Regions from separate parts of the Paenibacillus wynnii genome, predicted to be linked through region 1. Evidence: riboswitches for the same ligand, from Rfam matches in the RefSeq annotation. Region 1 holds a riboswitch; the other holds the start of a gene.
What was found. A riboswitch is a leader RNA that binds a small molecule or an ion and turns the genes downstream of it on or off. The one in region 1 is predicted to bind glycine.
Positions count from the first base shown of each region.

Region 1 (10,393 bases):
ATGCCGAGTCCACCTTGACTCAGTTCGTAATACATATAATAAACAAGGATAGCTTTCATACCATAGTAGGAAAATCGCTCCCAAAACTCTGTGAAGAATAGAGTAAACAACCCTTTAGGATGTCCAAAAAATCCCCGTTGCGGAACACTCTCTACAATTTTTTGTTTGTCTAAATCAGCCATGCTGCTACTTCCTCCCTAGATGGTAATAAAATTCTTCTGCTAAAGTATCATCCCTTAGTAAGAGTACCCATTATGAGTCGGTTTCAACTTACCAAACGCATATTAGACTTTACAGCGGACGAAAATAAATAGTATACAACATAGGTGGAAGGTTGGATATGACATAACTCCAAGAATGGATTTACACACCTTATCTAAATGAACCGAATTTCATGAAAAGAGCAACACATAGTGGTAGTCACTAGTGTTGCTCTTTGTACCACTCTGTCCATCGGGGTAGAGTCCGGTTGAGAAAGTTGCGTAAGCTTGATCAGTCATATGTTATTGTAAGAAAGTACAACAACACCAATTAACCGAACTTTTCAAATCTTGTGCAGGAGGCGATTCTAGAGTATGCAGGAACCCGATAAAATTTACAATACTGCGGTAGAAGCCACTCTTGAAGTGATTGGGGGCAAGTGGAAGCCGGTTATTTTGTTCCACCTCACGTTTGGGAAAAAGCGCAATGGCGAGCTGAAGCGTCTGATACCTACCCTAACGCAAAAAGTGTTGACTCAGCAGCTAGGGGAACTAGTAGATGCTGGCATCGTGTTCCGTATTTCGTATAACCAAGTGCCGCCGAAGGTCGAATATGAGCTGACGGACTATGGTTGGAGTCTGAAAGATATCCTTCATCTCATGTGCAGATGGGGGGACACGCATATTGAAAAAGTGTACGGCGACAGGGGAAGGGTGTTATTCCAACCGCCACGATCGGACGTATGAGACGTTAGGGGATTACTTTACGTTGGCGGAATTCCTCAAAGATGTCCATGAACATCTTTTCTGTATCGATGAAGTCATGGAATCCGAGGCGACGGGCTTTTGAGCTGTCAGAGAAAAAGTCGTAATCCCAAGAAAACACGAAATCTCCAAACCGCCACGATGAAACGTCCTTATAGCTATTCCTCGATAAATCATATTTCTTAACCATAAAATTCCACAGCGATTCCTTGTCCGCCATTACTACCTCTAAAGACATCGGTAACGGAGGAGCCGTATCGAGCTCAAAAAATGTCGCAATCTTCGGCCAAAGCTCGTTCCATCTGAACAAGTCGCCGTTCGTGATGTTAAAAGCCTGATTTGCGCAACGTTCATCGGTTGCCGCCCAGACTGTTGCGCGAGCCAGCAAGTTTGCATCGGTCATTTCCAGTAGGCTATTGTAAGCGCCAGGCTTCCCGGGAAAGCGGAGTGGCAGTCCGAGTTCCTTGGACATGGAAGCATAAATTGCGATAACCATCGCGAGGTTCATCGGATTGCCCAGTGCAAACCCGCTAACAACTGACGGACGAAGGGCCGACCAAGTCCATGGGGTTCCCGGTTGCCGTTGTTCAAGGAATTGCTGTTGGTCGATATTGAACTCGGGCGGCATATGGTTGGCATCCGTCTCCCGCGCTGGCGTTTTGAAGGGGCCGAGATGCGCTCCGTACACCTTGAAACCTTGCATCAGACTGATATGCTGCAGGTTCGGGGCAATGGGTTCAATCGCGTTAACCACGTTCACGAGCATAGCTAAGTTGGGCGGAACTAGTTCAGCCCATGTTGGACGATCTTGATAAGCGGCGTAGAAGATATGGGTGACTGTGGTAAGTTTGCCGAGTTCCGTGAAGGCGTCCTCTTCATTGAGCAGATCTACCGCCACATATCGTAACCGGCCAGCGTCCTCTCCGCCACGTCGCGAGACACCTATGATATTCCATTCTGGAAGTGTCATTAGATAGTCAATGAGATTCCGTCCGATCACTCCGTTAGCTCCAACGACAAGGGCTGTTTTATTTGGCATAAATTCATCTGGTTTCATAGGGTATTCCTCCTTCTCTTATAACGATTATTATGAGTAGGAGGAAAGATATTGAAAAGTACGCACTTTGAACTCATATAGTTACTTGAAAGTAACATATGGCGCCATATGAGATGGAACTTGAAAAGAATTTGGAAAAAAATCCGATAGAAGTAAGGATGGCCTAATCGAATTACATAGAAGGAGAGTATATATGCCTACTCAATTAGTAAAAAAAATCATCGTGTTATGTTTGGTTCTAGTATTCATACCGGCAACATCTATTTGGGCCGCATCCGTCATTACAGACCCGGCTTTGGCGAAAGCCATTCGAGTGGAATTAAAGCTGTCGGCTAATAAAGAGTTGAAGGCTGCTGATATGCAGAAGTTGGAATCTTTGTACCCTATGAATGGAAAAGCTAAGATTACCAATTTGCAAGGACTGGAGTATGCCGTTAACATGCAGAGCTTATTTCTGCCCGGCCAAAATATAAAGTATATTACACCACTCAGCAAATTGAAAAAACTGACGTTTTTAGCTCTTGAGGGGAATCAGATTACAGATCTTTCACCGCTTTCCGGGTTAAGTTCTCTGCAAAACCTGGTAGTTGACGGTAACATGATAAAAAGTCTATTGCCCTTGAAAAATTTACATAAGCTAACCGATCTTTTTGCCAGCAATAATCAGATAGCAGATTTAGGTCCCATTCGAAAATTGAAGTTGAACTGGATCATTATGAACGGAAATAAAATTCAAGATTTACAGCCGTTAAAAAATCATCCTACACTGGAGTATCTTTATCTAGACGATAACCTTATCCAGGATATTAAAGTGCTCGAAACAATACCGCACTTAAGAGAAGTATCTTTGGCAAACAACCCGCTGAATGAGCTGTCGCAACAGGTTATCCAAAAACTAGAGGACAATGGCGTCAGTGTAAATTTGGAGAATGAAGATGAGGCCAAGCCAGAGTAGGATCTAGCAATAAGTGGTCTTAGGAAAAGAGACATATGTCACTGATCTAATTCTCACATCGCAAGTAATATGTTAGAATACAAAAAGTATTAACGCTTTATTAACTGCATAATACGCAAGCTATGATTGCTATGGATCACACTATAGCAGGAGCAGCTTCTGGAGAGACCGTGGGAAACCGCGGCGCCGAAGGGTTCACAATCTCAGGCAAAAGGACAGAAGAGTACTGAATATTTATTTGTCATGCTGATCGTTATTAGCAGGGCAAGTACTATTTAATATTCTTATGAACTGAGAGATTGGATGACATCCAATCTCTTTTTTTTATGGGCATTAACGTGTTGCATTCAGAAGGGGGAACTAGGTAATGGCACAACAAGAATTAAAAAGAGAGCTGGCCAATCGGCATGTTCAACTCATCGCCATCGGCGGCACCATCGGTACGGGATTATTCTTAGGATCCGGTAGAGCGATCCAACAGGCAGGACCCTCTATCATGATTACGTATTTGATCGTGGGTATCGCCGTGTTTTTTGTAATGAGAGCGCTAGGAGAACTCCTGTTGTCTAATGCAGGTTATCAATCTTTTACAGATATTGCTGAAGACTATCTTGGACCTCGGGCTGCATTCATAACCGGTTGGACGTATTGGTTTTGTTGGATCATGACAGCTATGGCTGATGTTATTGCCGTTGGTGTATATGTACAGTATTGGTTTGATATTCCTCAGTGGGTACCTGCCATCGTCTGCTTAATCATCTTATTAGGATTCAATCTATTAGATGTGAAACATTTCGGAGAACTCGAGTTTTGGTTTGCTTTAATCAAAGTTATTACGATTCTCGCATTAATTGGCACTGGGGTCGTTTTGCTAGTGATGGGATTAAAGACGGATGCAGGAACGGTGACGGTCAAAAACCTTTGGGAGCATGGGGGAGTTTTTCCGAACGGAATTACAGGCTTTTTACTTTCCTTTCAAATGGTTGTGTTCGCGTATGTCGGTGTGGAATTAGTGGGTGTATCAGCAGCGGAAACAGCGAATCCTGAAAAAAGCATTCCATCGGCTATTAATAAAATTCCTCTACGAATTCTATTTTTCTACGTTGGTGCGCTTTTCGTCTTGCTATGCATTAACCCATGGACGGAGCTCAATCCGTCAGAGAGTCCTTTTGTTAAGACATTTAGCTTAGTGGGGATTCCAATCGCCGCAGGGATTATTAATTTTGTCGTATTAACTTCTGCCGCTTCCGCTTGTAACAGCGGGATGTTCTCAACAAGCCGGATTCTCTATAGCTTAAGCAAGAAAGATCAGGCTTCATCTCATTTTGCAAAACTGAACAAAAATCATGTGCCAGGAAACTCGTTATTCATTTCTACACTAGTCATATCCGTGGGAGCACTCTTGAGTAAACTCATTCCGGGGCAGGCTTTTGGCATAGTGACAACCATAAGTGCAATTTGTTTTATCTGGGTTTGGGGTGTCGTTCTCGTATGCCATATCAAGTATAAGAAGACCCGGCCGGAATTACAGGCTAAGTCCAAATTCAAAGCCCCTTTTACGCCATTGATTAACTTTGTGGTCTTAGCGTTGTTTGCCGGAATTCTCATCATTATGCTGTTCGCTAAAGATACACGTCCGGCTTTATTGTTTACACCGCTATGGTTTATTCTACTATTTGTGCTTTATTCAATTCGGAACAAAAAGGTGGTAGACGAGAAAAAAGCAGCATAAAAAATGGCGGCACAGGGATGAACTCCTGTGCCGCCATTCTATTTAATAGACTATAACGCGCCTCACTTATGCGTATCTGCGAATCGTAGCTGCCAGCTGTTCGGCGATGTGATGTGCTCCTGAGGCAAGATCGCTGCGTTCAAAACGCTGTTTTACCAAACGTTCATCTGTATCAAGCGCTTCAGAGAACAGGCCAGCGAGACCACGTGCCTTGCGGTCGACCTGCATCAGCAAGCTGACACCATTTTCATCCGGATAAAAGATGATTTCGAGTTCGTCCAGTTGGCCGCGGAACATGGAGGTAGGAACAAATTCAAATTCTTGGACAAACGACATTCCGTTTGTTTTGCCGTGATGGGGCGCATATTCACAGCTGACCTCACGAAGTCTAAATCCAAGTTGATTGACTGCATCAAGAATAATAGCAGAATGTGGATGTGGCATGACTTGAAGATGATCCTCATCCGTTGGATCAATCGCTTCCTTGATATCAAGGCCGGTGTGTATCCACACGGGTGTTCTGCCCATAGTCACCGGGGTAAACGCCGGAATCTGAAAGGAGACAGGGAATTCATAGGCTTTTCCTGCTTCTGCAGTAAACTTCTCAGCGAGCAGGAATTTGGCTAGGGTTGCTTCCACTTTTGACTTTGTATCATTATGTTCCTTTACATAAGTCGTTCTTACAAAAGCGTAAACGTCATCGACTTCCTGATCTACGCGACCGCTTTCGATCCGAACGACACCACTGAGAGTATCCCCGGCGCTCACCGTATCTTGATGAAGCATAAGATCAACCTTGGCGGCACCAATTCCGGCGCTCGCCAGCATACGTTTGAACATAGACAATATAAATCTCTCCTCTCATTTCGTAACTTACCCATCATACGCAAAGATATTATCTGAGGTTTCAGCCAGGTCAGGAACAGATTAACCGAATTCTCTACATGAATGAGAAAAAAGAACGTAGAAGACCGCGCTTCCTTGGCGGTACCTGAAGCATGACAACGGCAGACGGGTGGTTCTCTTCATAGGATGAGTGTATTTGGGTATTTGGCTTCTGAATGGTTTCTAAGGATGCAGCTAATTGTGTGATCATTTGGCGTAAATCCTCGAGTTCTTCGCGCTGCTGGAACAGCTGGATCGAGACTACTTCATCTGCTTTATGATGAAGTGAGCGTTCAATGTGATCGATGCGTGAAACCATATCTTCTATAGACTTATCATGAGTGTGCAGGCGGGTCTTTTCTTGCGGTAGCTCTGGTGGCTGATTGTAAGTCGAGAGATCAATACAATCCAACGTTACCCCGTGTTCGATACGGTCTTTAATATGAGTGAGCAGGCCAATTTCCTGCTCCGAGAATATATAATGGCCAAACCGGTCTTTTTTAAAGAAATTAGGAAACATAGAGATCCAACGTTTGATAGTAGTTGGGCTAACAGACAGCAGATCAGCAGCATCCTTCGTTTTCAAAATATCCACTTTGATTCCTCCACTTCGGATGTTCTTTTATAAATGATTCGCTGTTATTAAGCGCCTCCCTGCATGGGTGACAAAGGAAGTGCTGATTCGATAAACAAAGTGTTATTACGAGTAATCTTGCGGTTTGAGTGTCTGAATTAAAGTAAAGGACTTCCTAAAGGAGTACAAGCTTGTCCTTTATCCACGAGATGATCGATTCTTTATCTCGATAGATAGGATTGATTTGCTCCCAGATGTCATTAAAGTATTCTTGAAAAGCATTCACGATCGTACCTTCTTTAATTGCGATTAATTCAACCTTCGGATGGATATCATTTCTAGGATTGACCCCGATCGCGACGGTGTGATCTCCCTTAATATCGAATTGGGCTCTATGGATGAGATCATATTTGTGATCATCGATGAGAGCAATTTCAAATCGATCATAGGTTTGTATCAACTCTATAAGATAGAGGAGGTGAACCTTAATATCCTCGCGAGTAGGCCGGAAATAGGGATTCTGAACATATTTCTCCGTTCTGACGAGTTCTTCGATGGCTTTCATTGGATAGATATGACGCATCTGGAAATGCTGGATATCTCTATAAAATGATTGAACAGTATCCTCAATCCGTTTCCAATGAATAAGACGTTCATGCTCATCTGGTATCGATAGACGCATATACATCTCCATGGTTTCAAGAGGAACGGTTAAATACGAAAGATCATGTGCGCACATGTAATGACTTCCTGGTTTTCTATCTTTGGATACATTCAATTCGAAATAGTCATTTTGGCTCAAAATATGAATTAATGGCTCGGTGTTGTGAAGCATCTGCTCTACATATTTCTCAATGACGCGTACGGCTCCAATCTCATTCAAATAGAGACCCGCATCCACTTCTTTGTATTGCTCCGTGGCGTAACCCATGATTGCGCCTTTTCTTTTTATGAGAATAATTTCTTGGGCAGGATAATCGATTCCGTATTTATTGAAGTAATAAAGGGTATAAGCGCCTGAATAGTTCGTCCACGCCAGAATTTGATTAACTAACTGGAGGGAGCGCTCTACATTTTTATTTAATCGGCATAAATGACTAACAGACCAACCTAAACGTAAAGCTTGAATGATCGTTTGCTGCCATTCGTGGTGAAGCTCGGGATATCCGTCGAAATAATCAAGTTCACTTTGAAAGGTTAGGTAGATTGCTCTTTCATTTCCTGCTTCCTGATCCTGCAAAGCGCTCTTAAGCATGGTGATTGCAGCGGATAGGATGGCTTCCTTATGTGGGAGGACAGGTGGAATGTGGGTTGTCGCAGACACCTTCATGGATGTCTGATTAGGGGATAGACCCTTGGGTTCGCGATGGGTGATCTCTAATAATTTCGAGACGACCGCTTGCGCTTCGGTTTGCTTACGGTTTTTCCTCGATACGGAATCTAGAGTTAAAGTATACACTTGGGATTCATGAAGAAACTGCCTCACTCTATTCTGGAGCGTTGTCGCTTCATCCAACGATTCATCAGTCATGCCTAAGAGAATGAATAGAGCAGCTCTTGTTGCCTTTTTATAGTCTCGATCAAGTCCATCACATAGTGCTTCCGCGATATTGTCAATATAGCTGGTATGTAAAGCAGGCGTTCGGTTTCCTTGAATCCATCTCCGAACATAGGAAGCATCGATATTTAGGGTTTTGGCAAGTCGTGCCGCAGACCACCCGCGTATGAGAAGCAGTTCCTGCAGAGACTGTCCGAATTTCATTGAATGAATCATTTGATCACCTCTTCATAAGACTACCATATTGGCAAGGACATTTGTGTCCTGTCCTGCCATGAAGTGAGATTATGAGTGCTATACTCTTTTCATCATAAGAGGAGGTTTATTGATGATGAAGAGGCGATTGTCTTTCATGGGAGCGATTATATGTATGGTTGCTGTGTTAACGGTGGGCTGTTCCAAGACGAGTCAAAGTGAAGGATCCATGTTCCGAGGAGATCTGAAACACACGGGTCTATACGCATCGAAAGGACCTGACCAGTTCCATAAAGTCAAATGGAAGTTCCAAACGAAAGATCGAATTCGCACGTCACCAGTAATTGCCAACCAAATGGTGTATTTCGGAAGCGAGGATCGGAACTTCTATGCGGTTGATGTGACAACGGGCGAGCAGAAGTGGACCTATCAGACGGATGGGGCGATCAAGTCAACGTCTGCGGTTTCGAATCAGGCGGTGTATTTTCTGAGTGGGGATGGGAAGCTGTATGCGCTGAATGCAGAGGATGGAAAGCTGAATTGGAGCTATGAGACCGATCAGAAAGATGAACCTCGCGATCAAGTTGACTATTGGCAATCATCGCCGGCAGTCTCGGATGGGATCGTATATTTCGGTGGGGGAGGGGGGAATTTCTATGCTGTAAATGCAAGCACCGGAAAGCTGGCATGGAAGAAAAAGTTGTCCCTTAATGGTTATGTCTCTGATGATCTTATACCCATTTTGCACTCTTCACCTGCGGTTGATCAGGGGGTGATCTACATGGGTATATCCGGATATGACGTGTCTAGGCAAGCTGAACCGGGTAATGTCGTTGCTTTAGACGCCAAGTCTGGAGAGCAAATATGGATATCGCCAACGATGAATGCAGTAGATTCATCTATCGTGGTGGATGATAATAAATTGTATTTCGGGATGCGTAACGGTGGCATTGGAGCACTGGACAAGAAGACAGGGGGATTCGTATGGAAAAATAACGCGGTTCCTTATTTGCTCGGATCCATGGCCCTATCTGGAAATACGCTTTTCTCTGGAAGCTCGGATAGCCATAAGCTTATTTCGCTAGATGCAGCAACAGGGGAGCAGAAGTGGGCTTTGGACACCATTGATGCCATTCACGCCTCTCCTTCAACAGATGGTAAGACGGTATTTGTCGCTTGTGGCAATCATTATTCGGATGAAAATCACGGGATGATTTACGCAGTAGATGCAGAGACAGGAACGGAGTTATGGAAGTATCAAGCGGCTGGCAACATTTATTCATCACCTGCCATCAATCAAGGTGTACTATTTGTTGGGTCTGATGACGGCTATATGTATGCTATAGAATGAAGGTATTTCTTGTGTTGCATATTGTGAGTTATATTGGACTTATTTTGCTCAGTGGCTGTACGGGCAAGACTGATACACCAGAAAGCACTGTACTATCCGCCGATGAAAGCTCTCAGGTCGTTACGGTTAGCATGCACCGTATAGTATTAGATCGTGAAATGAAGATGTCCATTTACCTTCCGCCTGCGTACAGCAGTGATGTTGCATATCCTGTTCTTTACTTGTTGTATGGCTATGGGGGCAAGCATGATACTTGGTTTGAGTATCTTCATATTAACGGTGTCGCGGATAGGCTTATTGAACAAGGGAAGATGGCTCCGGTGATTATAGTGTCTCCCGATTATGGGAACAGCTTCGGGGTCAATTCTCAGGTGGGGGAAGGGCGTGATCCCGGGAGTGTGGACATCGGACCGTATGAGGATTATTTGACTCAAGAAGTAATTCCTTACGTGGACAGTCAGTACAGCACAGTTATGGGCAAGGAGGGCAGGTATGTGGGGGGCGCATCCATGGGGGGGTATGCCGCACTTTATCTGGGGTTCAACTATCCTGAGCTGTTCAGTAAAGTCGGGGCTCATAGTGCTGCTCTCTGGGACTACACATCAACGGATCAATTTATCGGTCAGCGGGATTGGCTGTATGCGAACGAGGCCTTGCGAGAAATTCGGGACCCGTTCAAGCTGGCAGAGAGTCAGAGACTGGATGAGATGCAAGTTTACTTGGATAGTGGAACTGAAGATGCGTTGACAGAAAAAGATTATCTCCTATATATGCTACTGCGGATGAAGGGGATTGACGCACAATGGGTATCTCATTTGGGGGGACATAACAGCTCGTATTGGTCTAGTCAGCTGGAGAATTATTTAATCTTTTATAATGGATCGATATAATTCAAGATAGCGAAGAAATGGGGGGATATGATCCCAGCAGCCATTTTCAGGGCTTAGGGTACACCCCCGTTTAACTCCTGTTAGCTTTTAATTCATGCCCGGTGTAATAAGGCTCGCTTTATATTGAATGAGTGGTGCTAACCATACCATGCCTGTCCCCCGATATACATTGACCAATCCCTCACCAGATGCCGCAGAACCCATTCGAGTTTTCCCGGATTTCTCCACGGT
Region 1 covers NZ_JQCR01000002.1:2,144,919-2,155,311, forward strand. Annotated here, with positions in the region: gene PWYN_RS12260 (peptide MFS transporter) at 1-182, opposite strand, end outside; gene PWYN_RS12265 (winged helix-turn-helix transcriptional regulator) at 576-947, shown strand; gene PWYN_RS12270 (SDR family oxidoreductase) at 952-2,022, opposite strand; gene PWYN_RS28045 (leucine-rich repeat domain-containing protein) at 2,216-2,977, shown strand; glycine riboswitch at 3,127-3,206, shown strand; gene PWYN_RS12280 (amino acid permease) at 3,345-4,709, shown strand; gene PWYN_RS12285 (sporulation protein) at 4,776-5,549, opposite strand; gene PWYN_RS12290 (MerR family transcriptional regulator) at 5,650-6,189, opposite strand; gene PWYN_RS12295 (helix-turn-helix domain-containing protein) at 6,344-7,942, opposite strand; gene PWYN_RS12300 (outer membrane protein assembly factor BamB family protein) at 8,055-9,272, shown strand; gene PWYN_RS12305 (alpha/beta hydrolase) at 9,284-10,162, shown strand; gene PWYN_RS12310 (AIM24 family protein) at 10,250-10,393, opposite strand, start outside.

Region 2 (10,393 bases), 480 kb from region 1:
CTGCCGTATCGCTGCCAACTGCTGCTTTCAATGCTTCCAGGTCAACCATGCCTTTATTATTAGAAGGAATAGTTACCGTATCGAGCCCGGCTGCAGCTGCACTGGCAGGGTTGGTGCCGTGTGAGGAATCGGGCACAATGACTTTGGTACGGGTCTCGCCGCGACTTTCATGGTAAGCACGGATCATCATCAATCCGGTCCATTCGCCATGAGCACCTGCGGCAGGCTGGAGGGAGACGGCATCCATACCCGTCAACGATGCTAGATCATTTTGCAGGGTGTGCATCAGCTCAAGCGCTCCTTGGATGCTTTCTTCCGGTTGATACGGATGAATCTTAGCCAGACCGGGGAAGCGGGCAACATCCTCATTGATCTTCGGATTATATTTCATCGTACAGGAACCAAGCGGATAAAAACCGTTGTCTACACCAAAGTTGCGGCGTGAAAGAGCGGTGTAGTGGCGAATCACATCAACTTCAGACACTTCAGGGAGTACTACTGGCTGACTGCGCAGGAGTCCTGTTGGAATTAAGGATTCGATACTTTCGTCTTGCGGTACATCGCACTGTGGCAGGGAATAGGCCGAACGGCCGGGACGGCTTAATTCAAAAATCAGAGTTTGTTCCGGTTTCATACACAGCCCTCCAATGCGTTTGCGAATTGGTCAATTTCGGTCTTGCTTCTCTTTTCAGTTACGGCAATCAGCATATGTCCGGCCAGTTCAGGATAATCTCGACCGAGATCGTAGCCGCCGAGATAGCCTTCCTTAAGCAGCTTGGAATTAATGGACTTCACATTGCTTCCTTCAGGAAGCTTCAATACAAATTCATTGAAGAAAGGAGAAGAGAAGGTGCGTTCAGCACCACTTAACTCGCTTAGCTTCTCTGCGGCATAATGACTTTTACGTATATTTAGCTCACCAACCTCGCGCATGCCTTCCTTGCCCATAACGGATAAGTAGACAGAAGCGCAAAGCGCCAGCAGCGCCTGATTGGAACAAATGTTGGAAGTCGCTTTCTCACGGCGGATATGCTGCTCCCGCGCTTGTAGAGTCAGAACGAAGCCGCGCTTGCCATTACGGTCAACGGTCTGACCTACGATACGTCCCGGCATACGGCGCATCAGCGGTTCGGCTACGGCGAAGAAACCGCAGGTTGGGCCGCCGAGTGAAGCCGGGATGCCGAGCGGTTGCGCATCACCAACAACGATGTCGGCTCCCAGCTTGCCCGGGGTTTCCAGAACACCGAGGGCAATCGGATTCGCGCTGACGACAAGCAAACCTTTCACCGCATGAATTAAGGGCTCGATCGCGCTCAAATCCTCTATGCTGCCGAAGAAATTCGGTGATTGCATCAGCACGGCCGCTGTATCGCCATCTATAGCTTCAGCCAATTTTGCCAGATCGGTAACTCCGTCTTTATAGTCAATCTCTATGACATCCAATCCCCAGGCATTGGCTGAAGTGCGTAATACCTGCCGTGCTTCCGGATGGACTGTGCGTGAGACAATTAGTTTTTTGCGTTTCGTGGCACCAGCCGCAAGAACTGCTGCTTCAGAGAAGGCAGTGGCCCCATCATACATACTGGCGTTGGCTACCTTCATGCCGGTCAGCTCACAGATATAGGATTGGAATTCAAAAATCGCCTGCAGCTCCCCTTGGCTAATCTCCGGCTGGTAGGGAGTATAGGCCGTATAGAATTCGGAGCGGGAAATCACATGGTTAATGACAACCGGAATGTGGTGATCATAGAGCCCGGCACCCAGAAAGCTTGCGTGGGTGTCAAAGTTCGCATTTGCATCAGCCAGCTTTTTCATATGGCGCAGCAGCGCGTATTCATCAAGGGCTTCCGACATCGGCATTGTTCCTTGATAGCGGACGGCTTGAGGGATATCCGTGAATAGCTCTTCCATGGATTGAATCCCGACGGTTTCCATCATCTCTTTGCGGTCTTGTTCAGTCATCGGCAGATAACGGTGCTTCATTGCGGATTCACTCCTTGGCTTTTTTTATAAAAAGGGGCCTTAATCACGACAGCCTTCAACTGCTTACCTCTAATTTCCACATAAACCTCTGTGCCTAGTTCACTGTAAGCTGAATCCAGCAATGCCAGCCCTAAATTGCGTTTAAGCGTGGGGGACTGGGTTCCTGTAGTGACTTCTCCAACTTTCACTCCATCGGCGTATACGGGATAATGCGAGCGCGGAATGCCACGGTCAATCATTTCCAGACCCACGAGGCGGCGGGGGAGACCTGCTTCTTTTTGCTGCAAAAGAGCGTCACGCCCGATGAAATCGGCATTGTCCAGCTTCACAAAGAACTGAACTCCAGCTTCGAGGGGCGTGATATCGGCGGAAAGTTCCTGTCCGTACAAAGGGAGTTTTGCTTCAAAACGCAGCGTGTCGCGCGCGCCCAGACCGGCAGGCGTAAGGCCATGCGGAGCACCAGCAGCCAGCAGACCGTTCCACAACGTTTCGGCAGTATCAAGAGGCGCATAGATTTCAAAACCGTCCTCGCCGGTATATCCAGTACGGGATAGGAGAACCTCTACTCCGCAGACGCTGGCTTTTTCGATGAAATGGAATGGTCTGAGCTCAGCCAAGGAAACATCGGTTACTGAAGCGAGAATTTTTTCAGCCAAGGGTCCTTGCAATGCCAGCAGCAGCGTCTCGTCAGAGACATTGGTAAGTGTTACATCACCGAAGTCGGCGGTTAGGTGTTCCTGCAGCCATTGAAAATCCTTGTCGATGTTGGAAGCATTCACAACAAGCATGTAACGGCCTTCTCCCAAACGATACACGAGCAGATCGTCAACCACACCACCATCCGGATAACAAAGAAGCGTATACTGTGCACCTCCATCGAGGAGACGGGTAACATCGTTGGTCGTCATTTTTTGAATAAAAGATTCCGCTCCTGCCCCTGACACCATGAACTCGCCCATATGCGATACATCGAACAGGCCGGCCTTTTGCCGAACCGCCTCATGTTCCTTCACGATACCTGTAAACTGCACCGGCAGCTCCCAGCCTCCGAAATCAATACATCTGGACTCCGGAAAAGCGGAGTAGAGGTCATAAAAAGGCGTTCTTTTCAAAGTATCCATGTCGTCACTCCTCTTGGTCTGATTCCATACAAAAAAGGACAGGCAGAAGAGAGATATGCAAAACTCGCATATGATCATCTTCCGCTCTGTCCTTTGTACCTGAGAGTTACCCTGTTCCACTTGAGTGGGCAGGTTTCCCCGTTGGTGATCGGCGTGTTAGTAACACCCAATGCTCTCCAGAGATGCGTCCGGCAAAGGTCCTTTTGCCTGAGAGATTCACCCATCCCGGGCTTACTCCTTCGGCGCCGTCTTCAAGAGACAGTCTCTCCCTATGCCATCATTCGCAACAACGTTTATATTCTACTGACTCCATTAAAACGGGTAGACTCCTCTGCTGTCAACAAAAAAACGTCAAAAAGATGACATATTTAAAATTCCTGTCAGCTATATTGACATTGAGAGGCGCGATAACTTAGGCTATAACTAATTTTACAACTCCAATTTCGGAAAAGAGGCGGCTAGGGAATGAGTGAAGTCTTAGACAATCTACTATACAGTGATGAACATGAATGGGCACAGCAAGCAGAAGGACGCGTAGTGCGGATAGGGATCACGGATCATGCTCAGCATTTGCTCGGTGACATCGTGTTTGTGGAGTTTCCTGAGGTAGGGGCTAGTATAACTGCAGGCGACAGCGTAGGCAGCATCGAGTCCGTGAAGACGGTATCTGAATTATATTCCCCGATAACGGGAACGGTGACCAAGATTAACGAAACCTTGGAGACCAGTCCGGAGCTTATTAATGATCAGCCTTACGGCGGCGGATGGATTTTTGAAGTGGAAATTGAGGGCGAATTGGCGGACGTGGCGGGTCATTTGCTAGATGCTGCTGCTTATCGGGCTTTGGTTGGAGAGTAACTATTTGTTGTAGTAATAAGAAAAATCAGGACTAAACAGGACTAAACAGGACTCTACATGACTAAACAGGACTCTACATGACTAAACAGGACTCTACATGACTAAACAGGACTATACATGACTAAACAGGACACTAGGAGGGATTTCCTCTTAAAGTCCTGTTTTTTTAATTCTGGAGAGAGCTGAAATCCTGCACAGCGTACAACAATTCAGCGTCTGGGACCCCGGCGTAGGCTGAAATCCTGCACAACGTACAACAATTCAGCGTCTGGGACCCCGGCGTAGGCTGAAATCCTGCACAACGTACAACAATTCAGCGTCTGAGACCCCGGCGTAGGCTGAAATCCTGCACAACGTACACATTTCAGTGTCTGAGACCCCGGCGCAGGCTGAAATCCTGCACAACGTACAACATTTCAGCGTCTGAAACCCCGGTGTAGGCTGAAATCCTGCACAACGTACAACAATTCAGCGTCTGGGACCCTGGCGTAGGCTGAAATCCTGCACAACGTACAACAATTCAGCGTCTGGGACCCCGGCGCAGGCTGAAATCCTGCACAACGTACAACAATTCAGCGCCTGGGACCCCGGCGTAGGCTGAAATCCTGCACAACGTACAACAATTCAGCGTCTGGGACCCCGGCGCAGGCTGAAATCCTGCACAACGTACAAAAATCCGCAGCCGTATGCCCCTCATTTTCCAGAGCTGCAATTTACTCTACCTCTTGCAATTGCCGCAGCACAATAATCTCTACACGGCGGTTTTTTTGGCGTCCGGCTTCAGTTGTATTACTTGAGGCTGGGCGTGTATCTGCATATCCTGCATATTGGAATTCATCTGGATTTAGATTCTGTTTTTCCAGGAAAAAGCGCAATACGGACAGCGCACGGGCACCGGACAGCTCCCAGTTATCCTTATATTCAGACGAGGATAATACAGACGTATTATCCGTATGACCTTCAATGCTGACTACCGCACCAATTCCATTGAATAAGCCGGACAGTTTCTGAAGCGCAGGGAGGGAAGGAGACTTCAGCGCGGCATCACCGACGTCGAACAGGAAGCGGTCACTGAGTGTTATCGCGATACCTTGAGGCTTATCTTCTACAAATATTTGATCTTCCAAGTTATTATCCTGTACATATTTCGTGATGACTCCGACCAATTCGGCAAGCTGAGTTTCCTGCTCTTTAAAAGCAAGCTCGCGAGCCGTAGGCTCAGCAATCTCTTCAGGATCTTCAGCAGCAGCACCGCTCCCCGCAGGACTCTGCCCACTGATCCCAGGACCTTCACCAGTCCCCGTAGGACTCTGCTCACTCCCCGCAGAACCACCAGTCACACTCCCTGAATGATTTCCAGTACTCCCACCAGATGCATTACCCGATGACTGCCCTACTGCAGCTCCCGAATTGCTTGCCGGAGTCTGCCCTTGTGCAGGGTCAAGGATGCCTGTTCCCCCGTCCAGCGCAGGATTTCCGGATCCGAAGGTTTGGGATAACGAATCCGTTACGATCCCGTATTTGTTGCCGTCCAAGCTGCTCATCGCGTATAGAATGACGAAAAAAATCAATAGCAATGTAATCAGATCCGCGTAGGTAATCATCCAACGATCTCTGACTTCCTGTACAGGACCCCGTGTATTTCTGCGTCCCCGCTGTCTCATAGGAACCCTCTTTTTACGTCGTCAAGTTCCTCGGACCGGGAGTCAGATAGAAACGAACCCAGCTTTTTTCGGATGAGCATTGGATGTTCTCCATTTTGTAGGGCAAGGATGCCGACGAGCAGCATTTCCAGTACATGTATATTGCTCTGACCACGCAATTTAATTTTGGAAGCAATGGGTAAAAAAATAAGATTAGCACTAGCTACACCATATAGGGTTGCGGTAAAAGCAACAGCGATAGCGGGGCCGAGATGGGAGGGATCCGTTAGATTGCCCAAGACACGAATAAGGCCCATAACGGTACCGATAATGCCCATAGTGGGTGCGTATCCACCAGCGGCTTCGAAAATTTTGCTGTAGCCCTCATATTTCAACTCTATAGCGTCCATTTCTAGCTCAAGAATCTGCCGAACCTGATCCGGATCAGTCCCGTCCACGACCAGTTGCAGTCCTTCCCGTGTAAAATAATGGGGATGCTCTTCAGCCTTCTGCTCCAGTGCCAAAACACCGCCACGACGCGTCATAGCAGCCAAAGCAATGATTTCTTCTACCTTCTCTGATCTGTCTTCCTTATGACGTCCAAAGGCCAACCGAAGAGCAGCGGGGATCGAACGTAGCTTGGAGGCGGGGAAACTGATCAAAATCGCGGCAAGCGTACCGCCAAATACAATTAATGCGGCATTGGGCTGAAACAATCCGGAGAGACTCCCTCCTTCCCAAAAAAAGCCGCCAATTAGAGCCGCCAGTCCGGCCAAAATGCCGATTACTGAGGTAATATCCATTTTTATTACTCCTATTCTGATCTATATTATGGTTTGCAACGTTCTAGGCAACAATGTATAATGAACGGGAACAAGTATTCTTATATTGTATATTTTTCACTATCGTATGGAGATCAATAATTAAGACAACAATTGAATAAGATACCTTAGGAATCCTAAGGGGATCTTTCATAACGATTAGGATTGGAAACTATTGTCTAGCAGGAGATTTTCCTGTTATATTTATATATTACTATATTTTAGATGTTTAAGGGGAGACGGGCAAATGAGCGATATTGTCATCAGTAAGCAGACTTTTGAACTGGAGTCCGAGTACACACCCCAGGGCGATCAGCCGCATGCCATAGAGGAATTGCTAGAGGGCATCCGTTCGGGCAAAAAGGAACAGACGCTGCTGGGAGCGACGGGTACAGGTAAGACTTTTACTATCGCGCAAGTAATTTCCAAGCTGAATCGTCCTACGCTTGTAATTGCGCACAACAAAACCTTGGCAGCGCAGCTTGCAAGTGAGTTCAAGGATTTCTTTCCTAAAAATTCGGTGGATTATTTTGTGAGTTACTATGATTACTATCAGCCGGAAGCCTATATCCCTTCCTCTGATACTTATATTGAGAAAGACTCCAGCATTAATGAGGAGATTGATAAGCTGCGTCACTCGGCGACCAGTTCACTGTTTGAGCGGCGAGATATTATTATTGTAGCGAGTGTATCTTGTATTTACGGCCTCGGCTCACCACAGGAGTACGGCAGTCTTTTACTGTCGCTTCGTGTAGGCATGGAGAAGCCCCGCAGCCAGATTCTAAGTCGCTTGGTGGATATTCAGTATCAGCGCAATGACATCAACTTTGTGCGCGGAACTTTTCGTGTGCGCGGGGATGTGGTCGAGATCTTCCCGGCATCCCAGGGGGAGCATGCGATTCGTGTAGAGCTGTTTGGGGATGAGATTGAGCGAATTACGGAGATTGATGTACTTACAGGAGAATTGATAGGGGAACGCGATCATGTTGCTATTTTTCCGGCGTCACACTTTGTAACGAAGGAAGAGACCATGAAGGTCGCACTTGTTAATATTGAACGGGAATTGGAAGAACGATTGGCTGTACTTAAAGATTCAGGTAAGCTGCTGGAGGCCCAGCGGTTAGAGCAGCGGACACGTTATGATATTGAAATGATGAAGGAAGTCGGCTTTTGTTCAGGGATTGAGAATTACTCCGGTCCGCTGACTTTCCGTGAGCCTGGTGCAACGCCTTATACTTTGATGGACTATTTTCCGGAAGATATGCTTATCGTCGTCGATGAATCACATGTGACGCTCCCGCAGATTCGAGGGATGTACAACGGTGACCGGGCGCGTAAGACGGTTCTGGTGGAGCACGGCTTCCGCTTGCCTTCCGCACTTGATAATCGACCGCTGCAGTTTGAGGAATTCGAAGATAAGGTAAGACAGATCGTCTATGTATCGGCTACGCCTGGGCCTTATGAGATGGAGCATTGCGAGACTATGGTTCAGCAAATCATCCGCCCAACCGGTCTGTTAGACCCTATTATTGAAGTTCGTCCGACCGAAGGGCAGATCGATGACCTTATTGCGGAAATTCACCTGCGGATTGAGCGCGATGAGCGTGTACTGATTACTACGCTGACTAAGAAGATGTCTGAGGACCTTACAGATTATTTGAAGGAAATCGGTATTAAGGTTCGCTATTTACACTCTGACATTAAGACGTTGGAACGTATGTCTATTCTCCGGGATTTACGTCTGGGAACCTTCCACGTCCTGATCGGCATTAACTTGCTCCGGGAAGGACTGGATTTGCCTGAAGTATCCCTTGTAGCCATTCTCGATGCTGATAAGGAAGGGTTCCTCCGTTCGGAGCGGTCACTAATTCAAACGATTGGCCGGGCGGCCCGTAACTCTGAGGGCAGAGTATTGCTCTACGGCAACAAGATTACAGACTCAATGGCAAAAGCCATGAGTGAAACGGCCCGTCGGCGTGAGCTGCAGATTGCGTATAATGAGAAGCACGGGATTACACCTACGACAATTAATAAAAAAGTCCGTGAGATCATCGAAGCAACGAAGGTTGCGGAATCCAAAGCGGATTACCTTACAGGTGTGGGCGGCAAGCTGAATAAGAAAGAGCGTCAGAGTCTGATGCAGCGTTTGGAAGCCGAGATGAAGGATGCAGCCAAGAACCTGCAATTCGAACGTGCTGCCGAGCTTCGTGATGCTCTCCTGGAGCTTCGGGCTGAGTAGAAGGTGGATTCAACGTATTAAAGTATTAAGTAACGTTGCTGTTCCAGGCCGTTCTTTTTAAATAAATCAGAGTGCCCGTGTTGTACGCGGGATCGAAATGTAGAGGAGATGTTATACCGTTGGCGATCGAAAATATAGTAATTAAAGGCGCTAGAGCGCACAATCTAAAGAACATTGACGTAACGATACCCCGTGACCGCTTCGTCGTGCTGACGGGGCTTAGTGGTTCCGGTAAGTCCTCGCTTGCATTCGATACTATTTATGCGGAAGGTCAGCGGCGGTATGTAGAGTCACTATCAGCCTATGCGCGCCAGTTCTTGGGCCAAATGGAAAAGCCGGATGTTGATTCTATCGAAGGCTTATCCCCGGCGATTTCCATTGATCAAAAAACAACGAGCCGCAATCCGCGGTCTACCGTGGGAACAGTTACTGAAATTTATGACTACCTGCGTCTGCTCTTTGCCCGTGTAGGTCATCCCCACTGTCCAGAGCATGGCATTGAAATCACCTCCCAGACTGTAGAGCAAATGGTAGACCGTATTATGCAGTATCCTCAGAAGACCCGGCTGCAAATTCTTGCTCCGATTATCTCGGGACGCAAAGGCGAGCATAAGGGACTCTTTTCTGATATTTCCAAGCAAGGTTTTGTACGCGTACGTGTAGACGGTGAACAGCGGGATCTGTCTGAAGATATTGAACTTGAGAAAAACAAGAAACATACGATTGAAGTGGTGGTTGACCGGATTGTCATCAAGGATGAGGTAGAGACTCGATTGACGGATTCTTTAGAGACAGCCCTCAAGCTCTCCGGAGGACAAATCATCGTAGATATTATAGATCAGGAAGAACTGTTATTCAGCGCCAGCTTTGCTTGTCCAGTCTGTGGATTCAGTATTGAAGAGCTTGCCCCGCGTATGTTCTCATTTAACAGCCCATTTGGTGCCTGTACAGAGTGCGACGGTCTTGGAGTGAAAATGGTGGTCGATCCTGATCTTCTTATACCGGATCCCGACAAATCCATTGAAGATGGTGCCTTTTTGGCTTGGACAGGCAGTACATCGAATTATTATCCGCAGTTTCTCAAATCAGTCTGTGAGCACTTTAAGATTCCTCGGGATATTCCGGTAAGTTCGTTGACACCTGAGCATATGAACAAACTGCTGAACGGTACCGGGAGTGAGAAGATCCGTTTCCGTTATGAGAATGATTTCGGGCAGAAGAAGGATGCGATGGTGGCCTTTGAAGGGATCATTCCGAATCTGGAACGCCGGTATCGTGAGACAGCCTCTGATGGGATTCGAGAATTTATAGAAGGCTTCATGAGCGCCAAACCTTGTCATGTATGTAAAGGCAAACGTCTTAAGAAAGAAATATTGGCGGTGACGATTAACACACAGAATATTGCTGATGTTACGGATCTTTCGATAGGCGATTGTCAGGAGTTCTTTTCAAAGATTGTACTCAGTGAAAAGGAGACAGCGATTGCTAATCTGATCCTTAAGGAAATTTCCAGCCGTCTAGGGTTTCTAGTAAATGTAGGTTTGGACTATTTGACGCTTAGCCGTGCAGCGGGCTCCTTGTCCGGCGGTGAAGCACAGCGGATTCGATTGGCGACACAAATTGGCTCCAGTCTGATGGGCGTACTGTACATTCTGGACGAGCCTAGTATAGGCCTGCATCAGCGCGATAATGACCGGCTAATCTCTACATTGGCTCATATGCGCGATC
Region 2 covers NZ_JQCR01000002.1:2,626,779-2,637,171, forward strand. Annotated here, with positions in the region: gene gcvPB (aminomethyl-transferring glycine dehydrogenase subunit GcvPB) at 1-634, opposite strand, end outside; gene gcvPA (aminomethyl-transferring glycine dehydrogenase subunit GcvPA) at 631-1,983, opposite strand; gene gcvT (glycine cleavage system aminomethyltransferase GcvT) at 1,980-3,104, opposite strand; glycine riboswitch at 3,189-3,286, opposite strand; glycine riboswitch at 3,290-3,385, opposite strand; gene gcvH (glycine cleavage system protein GcvH) at 3,570-3,962, shown strand; gene PWYN_RS14355 (OmpA/MotB family protein) at 4,676-5,626, opposite strand; gene PWYN_RS14360 (flagellar motor protein) at 5,623-6,408, opposite strand; gene uvrB (excinuclease ABC subunit UvrB) at 6,674-8,665, shown strand; gene uvrA (excinuclease ABC subunit UvrA) at 8,785-10,393, shown strand, end outside.
Region 2: linked by a shared signal. The riboswitch ahead of gcvT (glycine cleavage system aminomethyltransferase GcvT) and the one ahead of PWYN_RS12280 (amino acid permease) in region 1 are both predicted to bind glycine.